Regions from separate parts of the Micromonospora sp. NPDC005413 genome, predicted to be linked through region 3. Evidence: riboswitches for the same ligand, from Rfam matches in the RefSeq annotation. Region 3 holds a riboswitch; each other region holds the start of a gene.
What was found. A riboswitch is a leader RNA that binds a small molecule or an ion and turns the genes downstream of it on or off. The one in region 3 is predicted to bind cobalamin.
Positions count from the first base shown of each region.

Region 1: it holds a riboswitch for cobalamin, as region 3 does, so the genes downstream of both, bluB (5,6-dimethylbenzimidazole synthase) here and ABZS37_RS27925 (ribonucleoside-diphosphate reductase subunit alpha) in region 3, are expected to answer to the same signal.
Region 2: it holds a riboswitch for cobalamin, as region 3 does, so the genes downstream of both, cobN (cobaltochelatase subunit CobN) here and ABZS37_RS27925 (ribonucleoside-diphosphate reductase subunit alpha) in region 3, are expected to answer to the same signal.

Region 1 covers NZ_JBEXEV010000005.1:149,645-155,857, reverse strand. The annotation lists gene ABZS37_RS09760 (PHB depolymerase family esterase) at 7-1,272, shown strand; cobalamin riboswitch at 1,314-1,514, shown strand; gene bluB (5,6-dimethylbenzimidazole synthase) at 1,544-2,173, shown strand; gene ABZS37_RS09750 (glycosyl hydrolase family 18 protein) at 2,356-3,696, shown strand; gene ABZS37_RS09745 (mechanosensitive ion channel domain-containing protein) at 4,091-5,101, shown strand; gene ABZS37_RS09740 (GNAT family N-acetyltransferase) at 5,254-5,937, shown strand; gene ABZS37_RS09735 (ATP-binding protein) at 6,036-6,213, shown strand, end outside.
Region 2 covers NZ_JBEXEV010000021.1:37,671-43,883, reverse strand. The annotation lists gene cobN (cobaltochelatase subunit CobN) at 1-2,942, opposite strand, end outside; cobalamin riboswitch at 3,281-3,410, opposite strand; gene ABZS37_RS21175 (MBL fold metallo-hydrolase) at 3,762-4,469, shown strand; gene ABZS37_RS21170 (hypothetical protein) at 4,506-4,841, opposite strand; gene ABZS37_RS21165 (RNA polymerase sigma factor) at 4,972-5,553, shown strand; gene ABZS37_RS21160 (hypothetical protein) at 5,546-6,213, shown strand, end outside.
Region 3 covers NZ_JBEXEV010000037.1:9,229-15,441, forward strand. The annotation lists gene ABZS37_RS27915 (ROK family protein) at 1-782, opposite strand, end outside; gene ABZS37_RS27920 (MFS transporter) at 824-2,050, shown strand; cobalamin riboswitch at 2,146-2,363, shown strand; gene ABZS37_RS27925 (ribonucleoside-diphosphate reductase subunit alpha) at 2,561-4,873, shown strand; gene ABZS37_RS27930 (ribonucleotide-diphosphate reductase subunit beta) at 4,912-5,907, shown strand; gene ABZS37_RS27935 (glycoside hydrolase family 19 protein) at 5,994-6,213, shown strand, end outside.

The DNA of each region.
Region 1 (6,213 bases), on a different contig from region 3:
GCCCGCATGTCCACGTCTGTCACTCGCCGCACCGTCCTGGCCGGTGGCGCCGGTGCCGCCATCGGCCTGGCGATGCCCGGCCCCGCCGCCCACGCCGGTGGCCACCACCCCACCAGCGTGAGCTTCACCCTCGACGCGAGAACGCTCGACGGCGGTGAGCAGGTCACCTCGGTCACTCTCGACACCGGCCGGCTCGGGCCGATCGACACCGCCGGGCTCACCCCCGGCACGTTCACCGTGCATGCCAAGGCCACCAGCCCGATCCCGATCGCTCCCGGCGATCTGATCTTCAGCGAGTACGACCTGGACCGCACGGTGACCGCGGCCCGGCTCGACCGCCACGGAAACATCGTGCTGGAGCTGAGCTACGCCGAAGGCCAACTCGGCGGTGGCACCCTCGGCTACATCGTGAGCAGGGGCCGCAACGTCCGGCTGGACCTCGTCTACACCATCAGGCAGAACACCCCGCTCGTCCGGCGCCACGGCCCGCCGGTCACCATCACTCGCTTCGTGCAGGGGCGGCTGTCGAACCCCGAGGTGGACGCCTTCAGCCACCACGTCTCGGGCTCGGGCCTGAAGTACCGGTTGTACTCCCCGGAGCGTTCGCCCCGCCTCGGTCGGCTGCCGCTGATCCTCTGGCTGCACGGCGGCGGCGAGGGTGCCGCACTGCCCGACGACTACTACGACAACGAGACCACGCTGCGCGCCAACCGCGGCGCGTTGGGCTTCGCCACCCCGGAGGCTCAACGGATCTTCTCCGGCGCGTACGTCGTCGCTCCGCAGAGCACCTCCTACTGGATGGAGGACGGCCCCCGGTTCGCCCCGCTGATCCGCGAGATCGTCGAGGACCTCGTGCGCCGCAAGCGTGTCGACCCCGACCGGATCTACGTGGCCGGTTGCAGCAACGGCGGCTACATGTCCCTGGAGATGACCGTCGCCTATCCCGACCTGTTCGCCGCGTCGGTGCCGATCTGCGGCGTCGTCGAGCCGCTCGACGGGGAGGGCCCGCCGCTGATCACCGACGCGGAGCTGGCGAGGATCCACACCCCGACCTGGCTGGTCACCTCGCGCGACGACGACACCGTGCCACCCGAGACCAACACGATCCACGCCCATGACCTCATCCCGGGATCACTGATCACCCTGTACGACCACGTTGTCTGGAACGGCTACCAGTTCCCCGGTCACTGGTCCTGGATCTACGTGGCCCGCAACGACCCGAGCCGCAACGGCACCCACATCTGGCAGTGGATGGCCCGCCGTCGTCGGTGATCCGCCGCTCAGGGTCATCGTCCGGGCCACTATGGTGCTCGGTGGCACAAACGTTGCGAGGTGCCCCGCGCGAGTGGGGAGAATCGGGAAGCCGGTGTGAGTCCGGCACGGGCCCGCCGCGGTGACCGGGGAGTTGCCACCTACGCGTACCAGACGCAGCCACTGGCCCTGAGGGGCTGGGAAGGCGGGTGACCAGCGTAGATCCGGGAGTCCGAAGACCGGCCTCGCGTCATCGGCCCCGCCAGGGGCACGAGCGCAGCGGGAGCCTGCCTTGAACACCGGACTCTACGAGACCATCCACCGCCGCCGGGACGTACGTGCCCAGTTCACCGGGGCGCCGATCCCCGACGACACGTTGCACCGGATCCTCACGGCGGCGCACGCCGCGCCGAGCGTCGGTCTCTCCCAACCCTGGGACTTCATCCTGGTCCGCGATCCTGAGCTGCGGCAGGAATTCCACCGGCACGTGGAGCGGGAACGGGACACCTTCGCGGCCACACTTGACTGCGCGGCGGCGGAACGCTTCGCCCGGATCAAAATCGATGGCGTACGCGAGTCGACGTTGTCGGTCGTGGTTACGTACGACCCGGAGCGGGGTGGACCGGCCGTGCTCGGTCGTCACGCGATCGCCGACGCCGGCCTCTACTCGGTCTGTCTGGCGATCCAGAACCTGTGGCTGGCCGCGACCGCCGAGCAGCTCGGAGTCGGTTGGGTCTCGTTCTACCGGGAGCCGTTCCTGCGCGACCTGCTCGGCATTCCGGCCACCGTTCGCCCAGTGGCGTGGCTCTGCCTCGGCCCGGTCACCCAACTGGAGCAGACGCCGGACCTGGAGCGGCACGGCTGGCGCCAGCGACGCCCGGTGTCGTCGGTGATCCACCACGATCGTTGGACGACCGGGTGACCGGCGCGAAGGCGCCAAACGGCATCGTCGCGAGCACGCGTGCCCGGACTATCGGACGTCTACGGCTACCGACCTCCGCACTCCCCCAACTTCCCGGGATCTGTAAACAACCCTTGATATTAAACTTCACGGACGTCAATATGTGTGGAGGTCGCGGGTCGCCGAAGCCTGGGGAGTGAGCCATGAGAAGCCGTCGATTTTTCGCAGTGCTGGCCGGGGCGGCGATGACCGTCACGGCCGCCGTCGCCTTCGTCCCCAGCAGCATGGCGGCCGTGTCCTCGGCCAACGCCATCCCGATGGTCGCCTGCACCGCCCCGGCCTGGGCCGAGGGCCCCACCTACCAGGCGGGCGCCCAGGTCACCTACGGCGGCCGGCTCTACCAGGCTCTCGTCACCCACACCGCGCACCCCGGCGCCGGCTGGAACCCCGCCGCGACCCCGTCGCTGTGGCGCGACCTGGGCGCATGCTCGGGAAGCACTCCGCCGCCCACCACGCCACCACCGACGACCCCGCCGCCCACCACGCCACCACCGACCACACCTCCCCCCACCACGCCGCCGCCAACCGGTGGGACCTGCGCGGTGAAGTCGCGGCCCGCCGGCAAGGTGTTGCAGGGCTACTGGGAGAACTGGGACGGCGCCTCCAACGGCGTACACCCCGGCCTCGGCTGGATCCCGATCACCGACAGCCGGCTCAACCAGCACGGCTACAACGTGATCAACGCAGCGTTCCCGGTGATCCGCTCGGACGGCACGGTCCTCTGGGAGAACGGCATGGACGCTGGCGTCAAGGTGGCCACCCCGGCCGAGATGTGCCAGGCCAAAGCGGCCGGCGCCACCATCCTGATGTCGATCGGTGGGGCCGCAGCGGGCATCGACCTGAGCTCCAGCGCGGTCGCCGACCGGTTCATCGCGACGATCGTGCCGATCCTGACGGCCTACCACTTCGACGGCATCGACATCGACATCGAGACTGGCCTGACCGGCAGCGGCAACATCAACACCCTGTCGACGTCGCAGGCAAACCTGATCCGGATCATCGACGGAGTGCTGGCCCGGATGCCGTCGAACTTCGGCTTGACCATGGCACCGGAGACGGCCTACGTCACCGGCGGCAGTGTGGTCTACGGCTCGATCTGGGGTTCGTACCTGCCGATCATCAAGAAGTACGTGGACAACGGCCGGCTCTGGTGGCTGAACATGCAGTACTACAACGGCAGCATGTACGGCTGCGCCGGCGACTCGTACCCGGCGGGCACCGTGCAGGGCTTCACGGTGCAGACGCAGTGCCTGAACAACGGCCTCACCATCCAGGGCACCACCATCCGCGTGCCGTACGACAAGCAGGTCCCGGGCCTGCCCGCGCAGAACGGGGCGGGCGGTGGCTACATGTCGACGTCGTTGGTCACGCAGGCGTGGAACTCCGTGCCCGGTATCAAGGGCCTGATGACCTGGTCGGCGAACTGGGACGGGTCGAAGGGGTGGACCTTCGGCGACAACGTGAAGCGCCTCCAGGGCCGCTGACAGGCAATGGCGCCGGGGCGTACCGTCAGCCGGCCTCCCGGCGGGCGCGGCCCCGGCGCGGCGCGGACTACCAACCGGCATCGATGCCAGGCGGACCTTGTCACGGTGATGACCGGCAACCCCTGACCCTGAAATCACCAGCCATGCTGCGAGCAGCGCGACCCAAACAACTTGGTGCTCGGCCATAGGCAGCCGATCACGCATCCTGCGCCGGCTCGCAGAAAGCCTGCGGGCAGGCCTACCGTCTCGTTCGGCAGCCGCCGGACGTCGGTCACGGCCGTCTGGCATTCCCGATATCCGCCGCCTGCCACCGGATCGGATGACACCCTGAACGCGGGGAGTGCGGTCGCGAGCCCGGGAGGGGCGGCATCGGGATCACGGTGAACAGCTTCTGATGCGTACCGCGTTGATCGTGTTGGCCGCGCTGGCGGCGGCCGTGGTCGTGGACCTGGTCTCCGGCGTGCTGGTGAACCGGGTTGCCCATGGCCGCTACAAGTGGCTGCTGGAGCCGCTGCGGCGCACCTGCCGCCGCCCGGCGGCCGCGGTCCTGCTGGTCGGGGGGCTGTTCTACGCGCTGCCGCCCGGACCGGCCGGGTGGCAGCGTTATCTGCGGCACGCCATCCTGCTGGTCCTGGTCGCCGTCGGTGCGTGGCTGGTGATCAAGGCATTGAACGTTGCCGAAGCGGTCGTGTTCAGCCGGCTGCCGAGCGATCCGGTCACGAGCCGGCGGGTCCGGCGGGCCCGGACCCAGATCCGCCCGGTGCGGCGGCTCACCGTCGCCGTGGTCACGATCGTCGCGGTCGGTCTGATCCTGATCACCTTCCGGCCGGTACGCCTCTTCGGCGTCTCCATTCTGACCTCGGCCGGGGTGGTCGGCGCGGTGATCGGCCTTTCCGCCCGAACCGCGCTCGCCAACGCGTTCTCCGGCATCCAGGTCGCCTTCGCCGACGGGCTGCACGTCGGCGACGTGCTGGTGGTGGACGGCGAATGGGGCCGGGTCGAGGAGGTGAAGCTGACCAACGTGGTGATCCGGCTCTGGGACGAACGGATGCTCATCCTGCCGACCACGTACTTCACGGAGCGGCCGTTCCAGAACTGGACCCGGAACGAGTCGCGGGTGATCGGCAAGATCCAGCTACATGTCGACCACACCGCCGACCTGGACGACCTGCGCCGGGAGGCACGCCGACTGGTCGAGTCCTCACCGCTGTGGGATCGAGACCAGTGGGTGCTCCAGATGGTCGACGTCACCCCGCAGACCGTGGTCATCCAGGTGCAGGCCTCGGCTGCTGACGGCGCCAGCGGCTGGGACCTGCGCTGCGACCTACGCGAGGGACTGATCCGCTACCTGCGCGACCAGCACCCCCAGTGGCTGCCCCGCACCCGCAGCCAGTACCAGCCCTGACCGGCGGGTCGCGTCCAGAGGTGTGCCGTTGGGTTGGCGGGCACTCGTGTATCGCTGTGGCCTGGAGAGATCGCTGCGGCAGGTAGGACGGCATCCGGGCCAGCTCGCCAGCAGGACGCGGGCCGGTCGGACACGACTGATCTACTGGACGGGTGAGCGACCTGAGAAATCTCATCATCCGCTGGCAGCGCGGCTGGGGCGTGGCCCGCGCGCTGCCCGCCGCCGAAGACGTCGGCGGCGGGTTGCGGGTGCGGTGCATGCAGCCCAGTCGCGATGTCGAGTATGTCGCGCTCGATGCAGGCGCGGACCTGGCGTCGCTCACCAGGCTGGCCGAGCTGGTCGCGGGCGAGGAGACCGCCACATGGCTGACCGTGCCCACCACCGACCCGACGGAGGCGGTCTCGGCTCTGGAGGCCGCCGGCCTGATCCTGCTCAAGCGCTCGGAACTGCTGATGACGGCCGATCTTCGCGGCCATAAGCAGAACATGCCCGCTGCACCGTACCGGCTCTTGACTCAGTTCGACTCGCATCAGGGCGACCCCGTGGTCACGGCCACGGTACGGCACGAGTCGGGAGAGGTCGGTGCACGCGGGATGATGGGATTGACTGGTACGGATGCCATCGTAGACCGGATCGAGACCATGCCCGCTCATCGTCGCAAGGGCCTGGCCAGCGCGATCATGGGTGCACTAGCCCGTTCCGCAATCGAAGAAGGCGCCGAGCACGGCATTCTCATCGCCAGCGAGGACGGTCAACGTCTGTACACGACGCTCGGCTGGCAGCCGGTCGCCCAGGTACTGATCGCAACGACGCCCGGCAACGCGTACCCGTCCTGAACCGGCAGTTACGACCAGGGCCGACCCACGCTCCTCGTCGTTGCCCGGCGAGTACGAACGCCACCATCCGACGACAAGCAGCGCACTGATCTCGGCACGTGCGGACATCGCCAGCTTGGGTGCCAGCTCGGCGGCCCGGAAGGCCAGGTGCGCGCAACCCCGTGCGCCGCAATCGTCGTCGCACGTCTCGGCGGCGACGAGGCCTAGGAGCAACCCCACCGCGTCGTCGGCAGAGTCGTCCGCGATGCCGCTGGTGGTGTAGCCACTCATTTGACG
Region 2 (6,213 bases), on a different contig from region 3:
GCCCGCCGCTCGTCGCCGTGCTCGGCGAGGTCGGCGGCGACGTGCGCTCGCAGGTAGTTCTCCTCGTCCGGCTCGTCCAGGGCGGCGACCCGCCGGACTGCGTCGTCGAGCAGCGCCACGACGTGCGGGAACGCGTCGCGGAAGAAGCCGGAGATGCGCACGGTGACGTCGACGCGGGGCCTGCCCAGTTCGGCGGTGGGCACCACCTCGATGCCGGTGACGCGCCGCGACCGGTCGTCCCAGACCGGGCGGCAGCCCAGCAGCGCGAGCACCTCGGCGATGTCGTCGCCCTGGGTCCGCATGGCGCTGGTGCCCCACACGGTCAAACCCACCGAGCGGGGGTACGCCCCGGTGTCGGCGAGGTGCCGGGCCAGCAGCGAGTCGGCGAGGGCGACCCCGACGTCCCAGGCGTTGCGGCTGGGAATGGCCTTGGGGTCGACGGAGTAGAAGTTGCGGCCGGTGGGCAGGACGTTGACCAGGCCCCGGGTGGGTGAGCCGGACGGGCCGGGCGGCACGAACCGCCCGTCGAGCGCGCCGAGGGTGTTCCTCAGCTCGTCGGTGGTCCGGTCCAGCCGGGGCACCAGCTCGGTGGCGGCGAAACGCAGCACTGCGGCGACGTCCGGGATCGGCTGGCCGGTGACCTCTTCGACCACGGCGTCGACGGTCTCGGCGTCCCAGTCGAGCGTCTCCATGCCGATGACCAACCGCCGGGCGAGGGCCTCGATCAGGTCGATGGCGTCGGCGGCGGTGCTGGCCGGCCCGTCCACCACATCGGTCAGCGCCGTTGGCAGCGCCAGTCGCTGGCCCGGTGACGCGAGCAGCGCCTGCTCGTCGAGCCCGTAAACGACGGCGAGGGCCTGCCGCAGGCCGGGCAGGGCCCGGGCACCACCCCAGATCTGCGGGGCGCGCAGCACCGCGAGGACCAGGTTGACCCGTGGCTCCCCGGTGGGCGCGTCGGCGAGGATGTGCAGCCCGTCGCGGATCTGCACGTCCTTGACCTCGCAGAGGTACCCGTCGAGGTGCAGCACGAAGTCGTCGAAGTCGTCCGCGTCGGGCATCGCCTCGGCGTGCAGGTCGTGGTGCAGCTCGGCGGCGCGTACCAGATCCCAGATCTGGGCCCGCACGGTCGGCACCTTGGCAGGGTCGAGGGCCTGCACGGTGGCGTACTCGTCGAGCAGTTGCTCCAGTTTGGCCAGGTCGCCGTAGGTTTCGGCGCGGGCCATCGGCGGCACGAGGTGGTCGATCACCACGGCGTGCGCCCGCCGCTTGGCCTGGGTGCCCTCGCCGGGGTCGTTGACGATGAACGGGTAGACCAGCGGCAGGTCGCCGAGGACCGCGTCGGGTGCGCAGTCGGCGGCGAGGCCGAGGCCCTTGCCGGGCAACCACTCCAGGGTGCCGTGCTTGCCCAGGTGCACCACGGCGTCCGCGCCGAAGCCGCCGTCGGCGACCGGTGCTGCCAACCAGCGGTACGCGGCCAGGTAGTGGTGGCTGGGCGGCAGGTCCGGGTCGTGGTAGATGGCGATCGGGTTCTCCCCGAAGCCGCGCGGCGGCTGGATCAGCAGCACCACGTTGCCGAAGCGAAGCCCGGCGAGCGCGATGTCCCCGCCCTCGGTGTAGAGCTCGCCCGGCGGCTCACCCCAGTGCTCCCGCATCCGCTCGCGCAGCTCTGCCGGGACCTGGTCGAACCAGCGCCGGTACGTCTGCCCGGGCACCCGGGCCTCGGCCGCGGCCAACTGCTCCGGGGTGAGCCACTCCACGTCGTGACCGCCAGCGGCGATCAGCGCGTGGATCAGCGCGTCACCGTCGTCGGGCAGCGGCGCGTCGCCCAGGTGGTAGCCGGCGTCGGCGAGCGCGGCGAACAGCCGGACCGCCGAGACCGGGGTGTCCAGCCCGACGGCGTTGCCGACCCGGGAGTGCTTGGTGGGGTACGAGCTGAGCACCACGGCGATCCGCTTGTCGGCGTTGGGTACGTACCGCAGCCGGGCGTGGCGCACCGCGATCCCGGCGACCCGCGCGGCCCGCTCCTCGTCGGCGGCGTAGACCGAGAGCCCGTCCGCGTCGATCTGCTTGAACGAGAACGGCACGGTGACGATCCGGCCGTCGAATTCGGGGATGGCCACCTGCATCGCCGCGTCCAACGGGGACAGTCCGGCGTCACTGCGGGCCCACTGCGCACGGGTGCTGGTCAGGCAGAGCGCCTGGATGATCGGCACGTCCAGGGCGGCCAGCGCTCCGACGTCCCAGGCGTCGGAGTCACCGCCTCCGGAGGCGTCCGCGGCGACCGCGCCGCCAGCCGCGAGCACAGTGACCAGCAGCGCGTCGCAGCGGGCGAAGAGCCCGAGCGGACCTGCGCCCCCGGTCAGCCCCCGCAGCGAGCCGCAGAAGATGGGCAGCGGGTTGCCGCCGGCCGCCCGCACCGCCTCGGCCAGCACGTCGACGAAACCGGTGTTGCCGGCCAGCGCGTGCGCCCGGTAGAAGACGATCCCCACAGTGGGCCGGCCCGGTTCGGCCGGGTGCTCGCCGTGCACGCCGTACGCCGGGGTGGGTGCGGGTGGGGCGAAGCCCTCGCCGGTGAGCAGCACCGTGTCGGAGAGGAACCGGGCCAGCTGCCCGAGGTTGTCGGGCCCGCCCTCGACCAGATACGCCAGCGCCTGGGTGACGACCCCGGACGGCACGGTGGAGATGGCCATCAGCTCGGCGTCGGGTAGCGCCTCGCCGCCGAGCACGACCGTCGGCACGCCGGTGGCGAGCACCACCGCGAGGCCGTCCGGCCACGCCTGACGACCCCCGAGCAGGCGTACGACGACGAGGTCGACCCCGTCGAGCAGGGCGGGGACCTCGTCGGCGGGGACCCGCGCGGGGTTGGCCAGCCGGTAGTCGGCGTCGCTGGCGCGGGCGGCCAGCAGGTCGGTGTCGGCGGTGGAGAGCAGCAGGATGCGCACGGCAGGCTCCGAGAGATGACGCCCTGGTCACCACGGGGGTGACCGGGACGATGCGAGTGGGCGCGGCGTCAGCCGGTACGACGGCCGGGCGGACGACTCACCGACGCGGGCGTCGGGGACGGTCAGCGCCGGGCGGTCAGCTCAGCGGTATCGGTGGCCGACTCGGCCGGCTCGGAGCACACCGACGCGGCCGGTTCGGAGCATGCGGGTGCCGCCGGTCGCGGGCACGGCGAAGCGCCCACCGTGCGGTTCATGACGATGCTCGTCGATGAATGAGACGCCGTGCGTCATCGGGTCCTCCTCGGGTGTCCACGCCCTGGGGTACGTCCCGACGGCCGAAGTATCCTGGCTTCCGGATCGACGCTCTCCCCCGGCCTTCCAACCGCAGACACACGGCCGTGACTCACGAGGGGGGATCGCTCCCCGGTGACAGTGGCGGGACCGCGTCGGATTCACACCGACTTCCTTCACTGCCGTCAGGCCGCGAATGCTGCCACACCGCCGCGCCGCCGGTCAACGCCGACCCCGACACCGTCGGGTGGGTGCAATTCATCGAGGTTTGACGATTGGCTCGCGGGTGAAAACCAGGATCGCAATGCCCTGGGTCAATGCGGCCGATCCTTTGCTCTGCTTCACCCGACGCAACAGTGCCGACGTCTATTCGGTGCACCCGCGTAAGCAGAACGAAGCGCCCGCACGCATGCCCTGGCCTGCCCCGATCACCCGGCGGGACAGTGGCTCCCGGCCCCGGCACCTAGGATCGGTGATCGCCGGACCAGCGTCGGCCATCAATCTCGGGGGTCGATCACCATCGTCGCCATGCAGTTCCGTCACCTCGCCGGCCAGGTCTGGCTCTGCCCAGGCGATCCGGATCCGGACGCGGTCCAGGCCGGCGTCGCGGTGGTCGCCGACGAGCGCGGCAGTGTGATGATCGACGCCGGGCAGAGCCCCGCGCACGCCGCCGAGATCCGGGCCGCGCTCGCCGACGCCGGGCTGCCGGAGCCGCGCTGGCTGGTCTACACCCACCATCACTGGGACCACGTCTGGGGCGCCTGCGCCTGGCCCGAGGTGGAGATCATCGGGCACGAGGCGGCCGTGCCGCTGCTACGCGCCGAGGCCGCTCGGCCGTGGAGTCACCGTTACCTGCGCGAGCAGGTACGCGCCGACCCGCGCCTCGGCCCGAGCTTTCGCGCCCGGGCACTCGCCATGGACTCGTGGGACGACTTCGCCATTCTGCCGCCCACCCGGACGTTCACCGACGCGGACGAGGTGCCGGTCGGGGTGCGGCTGCGCCACGTCGGCGGCGGGCACGCACCGGACTCGACCGTGGTGCTGGTGCCCGACTCAGGGGTCATGCTGCTGGGTGACTGCTTCTACCCGCCGCCGGCACACCTGCGCCGACCCGAGGACGGCCTCGACCTGGCGCTGGTCCGGCGACTGCTCGATGACGAGTACGGCTGGTACGTCTCCAGCCACGCCGAGCCGATGACGCTGGAGCAGGCCCACTCAGCCGTCGACGACGCCTGAGCGCAAGGGCGGTGCGGCACCCAACGGGCGCAGCGTTCAGCGGGCGTGGCGTTCCGGGTGGGCGCGATTCCACACCCGCATCCGTTCCGGGTAGCCGGTGCGCGCCGCCTCGTACAGCGGCACCGCGTGCTTGCGGGCGATGGTGCCGGCGGCGCGCGGCGTGCCGGTACGGCGGCGGATCCACTCGCCGTCGTGGGCGATCGCCATCACGGTGGTGTCCGTCGCGGTGGTCTCCGGCTCCAGGTAGAACTCCACTCCCTGCCGAGTGGCGACGAATTCCTCCAGCGCCGCGAGGTCGTCGCGGGTCGCCTCCCGGTCCAGCTTCGTCGGGGTCGCCTCGGCACCCCGCGACCGGCGATTGAACCAGCTCATGCCCAGCCCCTCTCCTCGACGCCCCTCCAGTGCAGCACCGAATCCTGGCAATACCCTGCACGTCGGATGGGAGGGAGCTGACCCGGTCCGAAAGAACCACGGGTGGAACCCGTGGCGCGTGGGCGGTGTCATGAGTGTGATCCGAACGGAGGCTCCCCTGGACGACGACGCGCTCGTCACCCGCGCCCGGGCAGGTGACCTGGAGGCGTACGACCTCCTGGTCGCCCGGCACACCGCGTCCGCGCACCGGACGGCGGTGCTGCTCGGCGCGGGCTCGGACTGCGAGGACGTCATCCAGGAGGCGTTTGTGAAGGCGTACCGCAAGTTGTCCCGTTATCGGGGCGAGTCGTCCTTCCGATCCTGGCTGCTCGCGATCGTCGCCAACGAGACCCGCAACCTGCACCGGTCCCGCGGCCGGCGGGACGGGCTCGTCCTGCGGGCCGCGGCGGCGGATCCAACGGCGGAGATCGCCGAGGACGGAGCGGTCGACGCGGTCCTCGCCGGGGAGCGGCGCGCCGCGCTGGTGGAGGCCCTGCGTCAACTGCCGGTGCGGGACCGCGAGGTGATCGTCTGCCGATTCTTCCTCGATCTCACCGAGGAGGAGACGGTGGCGGCACTGGGCTGGCCCCGGGGCACGGTGAAGTCGAGGACATCCCGGGCACTGGCGAAGCTCCGCGGCATGCTCGACCGCGAGGAGGTCCGGCATGGGTGACCTCGAACGGGAGTTGCGCGACCTCTCCGCCTGGCTGGAGACACCCGATCCGCCCGACGTGACCGCCCGCGTCCGCGTACAGCTCAGCAGGCCCGCCCCCCGGCGCCGCCGGTGGCGCTCGCTCGCCGCGATGGCGCTCGTCGCCCTGCTCGTGGCGGTGTTACCGCCGACGCGTGCCGCCGTCGCCGACGCTGTTGCTGGGCTGCTGCGCTTCGCCGGAGTCAGCATTGCCACCTCGTCCGCACCGGCACTGCCCAGCGGCACTCCGTCGCCGTTGCCCGCGCAGCGCGCCACCGCGCTGGACGAGGCACAACGGGCGGTGCGGTTCCCGATCCGCCTACCGGCGAAGCTGGGCCCGCCCGAGCGGGTGCTGGTCGCCGACCCCGACGCCACGGGCAACTGCCGGGTGGCGACGCTGCTCTACGACGGGGGTGCGCTGCGCATCGACGCGTTCGACGGTCGGCTCGATCTGGCCTTCCACAAGGAGGCCAGTCCGCCGGGTGTGGCCTGGGTCCAGGTCAACGGCGACTTCGCAATCTGGGTCGACAGTCCACACGTGCTGTCGTACGTGGACCGTGCGGGCGAGGTCCGCAGGGAGACCGCCCGACTGGCCGCCTCGACCCTGATCTGGCAGGAAGCCGACGTGAGCTACCGGCTTGA
Region 3 (6,213 bases):
AGGCATCCGTGGCGCCCGCAGACGCACGGCGGCCCGTCCAGTTCGACAACGGTGTGGCCGAACTCCCCGGCGTTGGTGTGCGCGCCCCGGTGGGCCGTGCCGCCCAGCCAGAAGCCCCCGCCGATGCCCGACTCGACCATGATGAGAACCGCGTCGCCGAACGTCCCGCCGTGCCGCCACGCCTCGGCCGTGATCCCCGCGGTGACGTCCTTGTCGAGGTGGACGGGCAGGCCCAGGTGCGTCTCGGCGATCTCGCGCAGCGGTACGTCGTGCCAGTGCCGCAGACCGTGGGCGTCACGGACCAGGCCGTTCGCGTGGTCCAGCGGGCCGATCATGCCGATGCCCACGCCGGTCAGCCGACCATCGAGGTCGTTGCTGCCGGTGATCGCGTCGATGCCGGATTTCAGGGCGTCGAGAAGCTGCTCCGGGGTGAAGTCGCCGGGCAGCGGGCTGACCGCCGAGTAGTGCACGGTGCCTGCCAGGTCGACCAGCACCAGCCGCAGCGTGCGGCGGGCGACGTGGGCGCCGATCGCGTACCGGCTCTCCGGGACGAGTTCGTAGACGACCGCGGGCTTGCCGATGCCCGGGCGGCGGACGCCGGCGGGACGGAGCAGGCCGTCGGCGGTCAGGCGGGCGATGACCTTGGAGACCGCCTGTGGCGTCAGGCCGGTGGCGTCGACCACGGTCGACCGCTCGAACGTCCGCACGGTACGGCCCAACGCCATGACCAGCGCCTGGTTGTAGCCGCGCAGGAAGGTGACGTCGGCTGTGGTGCGCGTCATCCCACCACCCTATTACGCAACGCTGTTGCTAAATTCGCTCGGTGCATGGATTGAGCAGAGGTCGTCGCCTGGCGGCGGTTGTCGCGTTGGCGCTGGGCGGGGTCGCGGTCGGCCTGACCGAGTTCGTGGCGATGGGGCTCCTGCCCGACATCGCCCGCGATCTACTCCCGCAGCAGTACGCCCAGTCATCGTCGGGCGCGGTGGCTCGGGCGGGCTGGATGATCACCGCGTACGCGCTCGGTGTGGTCGTGGGCGCGCCCCTGCTCGCCGCCCTGACCGCCCGACTGCCACGCAAGAAGTTGGTGCTCGGGCTGCTCGTCCTCTTCGTCGTCGGCACCATCGCGTCGGCGACCGCGCCGACGTTCGACCTGGTGCTGGTGGCCCGGTTCGTCGCGGCGCTGCCGCACGGCGCGTACTTCGGAGCGGCCGGTCTGCTCGCGGCGACCCTGATGGGCCCCGGTAACGAGGCCCGGGGGTTCGCCGCCGTGCTCAGTGGCCTGACCGTGAGCAACGTCGTGGGCGTACCCCTGATCACGCGGCTCGGGCAGGCGGCCGGTTGGCGTACGGCGTACCTGGTCATCGCCGGGGTGTTCGTGCTCACCCTGTTGGCGGTTCTGGCGGTCGTCCCGGAGGTCGTCGCGGCGGTCGACGCATCCCCGGCCGCCGAGTTGAGGGCGCTGCGGACCTCGCAGGTGTGGCTCGTCGCGGCCGTCGGGGCGGTGGGCTTCGCCGGGTTCTTCGCGGTCAACACCTACATCGCACCGGTCACCACCGACGTCGCCGGCCTCTCGGCCGCGACGGTCCCGTGGGTGCTGGTCGCGGTGGGCCTGGGCATGACCGTCGGCAATGCCCTGGGTGGTTGGCTCGCGGACCGGGACCTGCGCCGGAGCATGATCGTCGGTTTCGTCGCCATGATCGTGAGCATCGCCGTCTTCAGCCTCGTCGCGTCGAACCGCGTCGGCCTGTTCGTGGGCGCGTTCCTGGTGGGCGCGACCAGCCTCTACCTGGGGCCGGTCCTACAGGCGCGCCTGATCACGGTGGCGCCGGGTGCGCAGTTGATGGGTGCGGCGATGAACCAGTCCGCCATGAACATCGCGAACAGCCTCGGCGCCGCTCTGGGCAGCGTTGCCATCGCCGCGGGCTTCGGCTACCTCGCGCCGGCCTGGGTGGGCGTGGCCCTTGCGATTCTCGGGCTGGGCCTCGCGGGTGTCAGCTTCGCGGCCGAGCGACGCTCGCGTGCCCCGGAGCCGGTCGCCGTCGCGAACTGACCCGCCGGCCGGGGACCGGTGACGGTCGTCACCAGCCCGCCACCGACACGCCCGGGACCGACATGTGGGGTGTGACAACCGCAGCGTCCCTATATATGGTGTCGAGCGCAGCTGGTTCGGCCGCTCATCCCGAGTGGTCGAGGCAAGAGGGAACCCGGTGAAAATCCGGGACTGTCCCGCAGCGGTGAGTGGGAACGACCGCCGTCATGAGCACTGGGCCACCAATGGGCCTGGGAAGCGACGGCCAGTAGGAGATCGGCGAGCCCGGTCGTGCCCGCGAGTCCGAAGACCTGCCAGCGCGCCGCGCACCCGTACCCGGGTGGGCGGCGGTCCGAGGCCGCGTGGGACGGCTGACGCCACCTGACCCACGCCTGACCGGCGTGGCGTCCGCCGGTGTCCGTCTTCTCCTCGCGTCCGAGGGCCATCAGGTCTCGAACTCGCGAGGAGTGAGTGGTGACAGTCACCGAGGTAGTCCCGGCCAGCGGCGAGGCGGCCCCGCGGCGGACGCCGATGCAGGTCCGCAAGCGCAACGGCGCCACCGAGTCCGTGGACGTGAACAAGATCGTCCGGGCCGTCGAGCGGTGGGCCGACGACCTCGCCGACGTCGACCCGATGCGCGTGGCCACCCGCACGATCAGCGGCCTGTACGACGGCGCGACGACGGCCGAGCTGGACCGGCTGTCCATCCAGACCGCGGCCGAGATGATCGGCGAGGAACCGCAGTACTCGCGCCTCGCCGCCCGGCTGCTGGCCGGTTACGTCGAGAAGGAGGTGCGTCGGCAGGGCGTCACCTCGTTCAGCGCGGCGATCCGGATCGGCCACGCCGAGGGCCTGATCGGTGACGACACTGCCGCCTTCGTCGCCGCGCACGCCACGATGCTCGACGACGCCATCGACCCGGACGGCGACCGGAGGTTCGAGTACTTCGGCCTGCGCACGGTGTACGACCGGTACCTGTTGCGCCACCCCACCAGCCGGCTGGTGCTGGAGACCCCGCAGTACTGGCTGCTGCGGGTGGCCTGCGGGTTGTCCCGTACGCCCGACGAGGCGGTCGACTTCTACCGGCTGATGTCCAGCCTGGCGTACCTGCCCAGCTCACCGACGCTGTTCAACTCCGGGACCCGGCACACCCAGATGTCCTCCTGCTATCTGGTCGACTCGCCGCGCGACGAGCTGGACTCGATCTACCAGCGGTACGCGCAGGTCGCCAACCTGTCGAAGTTCGCCGGTGGCATCGGCATCGCGTACTCCCGGGTTCGATCCCGGGGCGCGCTGATCCGCGGCACCAACGGGCAGTCCAACGGGATCGTGCCCTGGTTGCGCACGCTGGACGCGAGCGTCGCCGCGGTCAACCAGGGCGGTCGACGCAAGGGCGCGGCCTGCGTCTACCTGGAGCCGTGGCACCCGGACATCGAGGAGTTCCTGCAACTGCGGGACAACACCGGCGAGGACGCCCGGCGTACCCACAACCTGAACCTGGCCAACTGGATCCCGGACGAGTTCATGCGCCGGGTCGAGGCCGACGAGCTGTGGTCGCTGTTCGACCCGCACGAGGTTCCGGAGCTGCCCGACCTGTGGGGGGAGCGGTTCGACGCCGCGTACCGGGAGGCCGAGGCGCAGGGTCGCTACGTGCGGCAGGTCCCGGCGCGGGAGCTGTACGGGAAGATGATGCGCACCCTCGCCCAGACCGGCAACGGGTGGATGACCTTCAAGGACGCCGCCAACCGCCTGTGCAACCAGACGGCCGAGCCGGGCAACGTGGTGCACCTGTCCAACCTCTGCACCGAGATCATCGAGGTGTCCAGCGACGCCGAGACCGCGGTGTGCAACCTGGGCTCGGTGAACGTCGCCGCCCACCTCACCGACGCCGGCATCGACTGGGAGCGCCTGCGCGCCACGATCCGCACCGCCGTGACGTTCCTCGACCGGGTCATCGACATCAACTACTACCCAACCCCGCAGGCGGAGGCGAGCAATCCCCGCTGGCGGCCGGTCGGGCTCGGGCTGATGGGCCTGCAGGACGTGTTCTTCGCGCTGCGACTGCCGTTCGACTCCCCGGCAGCGCGGGAGCTGTCCACCCGGATCAGCGAGGAGCTGTACCTGACCGCGTTGGAGACCTCCGCCGACCTGGCGCGCCGCTTCGGCGCGCACCCGGCGTACGGACAGACCCGGGTCGCGCGAGGCCAGCTTCAGCCCGACCTGTGGGGTGTCGAGGGCACGCAGACCGCGCGCTGGGCCGCGCTGCGGCAGCAGATCGAGGAGTACGGGCTGCGCAACTCGCTGCTGGTGGCGGTCGCCCCGACCGCGACCATCGCCTCGATCGCCGGGTGCTACGAGTGCATCGAGCCGCAGGTGTCCAACCTGTTCAAGCGCGAGACCCTGTCGGGGGAGTTCCTCCAGGTCAACACCGCTCTGGTACGCGAGCTGAAGGCTCGTGGCCTGTGGACCGACCGCATCCGGTCGGCGATCAAGCGGGCGGAGGGATCGGTGCAGGACATCGCGGAGCTGCCGCCCGGCGTCCGGGAGTTGTTCCGCACCGCGTGGGAGCTGCCGCAGCGTGCGCTGATCGACCTGGCCGCCGCCCGAGCCCCGTTCATCGACCAGTCCCAGTCGCTGAACCTGTTCCTGGCCTCGCCCACCATCGGCAAGCTCTCCTCGATGTACCTGTACGCCTGGAAGGCCGGGCTGAAGACCACCTACTACCTGCGCTCGCGCCCCGCCACGCGGATCCAGCAGGCCACCGTCGCGGTTGTCGCGCCGTCGGACGCCGAGACGCTGGCCTGCTCGCTGGAGAACCCCGAGTCGTGCGAGGCCTGCCAGTGACCACCGCCGACACCACCGCCGACACGAGGACCACGCACATGCTGCTCGACCCCGGGATGGACCTCACCCTCCGCCCGATGCGCTACCCGCACTTCTTCGACCGGTTCCGCGACGCCATCCGTAACACCTGGACGGTCGAGGAGGTCGACCTGCACGCCGACCTCGCCGACCTCGACAAGCTGTCGCCGGCCGAGCGGCACCTGGTCAGCCGCTTGGTGGCGTTCTTCGCCACCGGCGACACGATCGTCGCCAACAACCTGGTGCTCAACCTGTACCAGCACGTCAACAGCCCCGAGGGTCGCCTCTACCTGTCCCGGCAGCTGTTCGAGGAGGCTGTGCACGTCCAGTTCTATCTGAACCTGCTCGACACGTACGTGCCCGACGAGACCGAGCGGTTCGCCGCCTTCGCGGCCATCGAGAACATCCCCTCGATCCGTCGCAAGGCCGAGTTCTGCTTCCGCTGGATCGACTCCCTGAGCGAGCTGCGAGAGCTGCGGTCCCGGGAGGACCGGCGGACGTTCCTGCTCAACCTGATCTGCTTCGCCGCCTGCATCGAGGGGCTGTTCTTCTACGGCGCGTTCGCGTACGTCTACTTCCTGCGCTCCCGTGGCCTGCTGCACGGTCTGGCCTCCGGCACCAACTGGGTGTTCCGCGACGAGTCCATGCACATGGCGTTCGCGTTCGACGTCGTCGACACCGTTCGGGGCGAGGAGCCGGACCTGTTCGACGACGACCTCGCCGACCAGGTTCGGCAGATGCTCACCGAGGCCGTCGAGTGTGAGGTGCAGTTCGCGGAGGACCTGGTGGGCCACGGCGTGCCCGGCCTGACGTTGACCGACATGCGGGAGTACCTCCAGCACGTCGCCGACCGTCGCCTCGCCCAGCTCGGCATCGCGCCGCACTACGGGTCGAGCAACCCGTTCGCGTTCATGGAACTGCAGGACGTGCAGGAGCTGTCCAACTTCTTCGAGCGGCGGGTGTCGGCGTACCAGGTCGGCGTGACCGGCACGGTCGCCTTCGACGACGACTTCTAGTCCACCTAATAGTAAAGATTGTGAACAGATGGTGTTACAGTCACTCCCGTCGATCTGACGCTCGAAATCCCAGGGAAGGAGTGACTATGTCGAGACTGCGCGCCCTGGCCGCGCTCGTGGCACTGACGGTCGCCGGCGGCCTGTTGGCGGTCCTGCCGTCGACCCCGGCGTCGGCCGCGGCCTGTGCGGCATCCTGGCAATCGTCGGCCGTCTACACCGGAGGGGCCCAGGTCTCTCACAACGGCCGCAACTACCAGGCGCAGTGGTGGACCCAGAACGAGGCTCCGCCGGGGACCACCGGCGTCT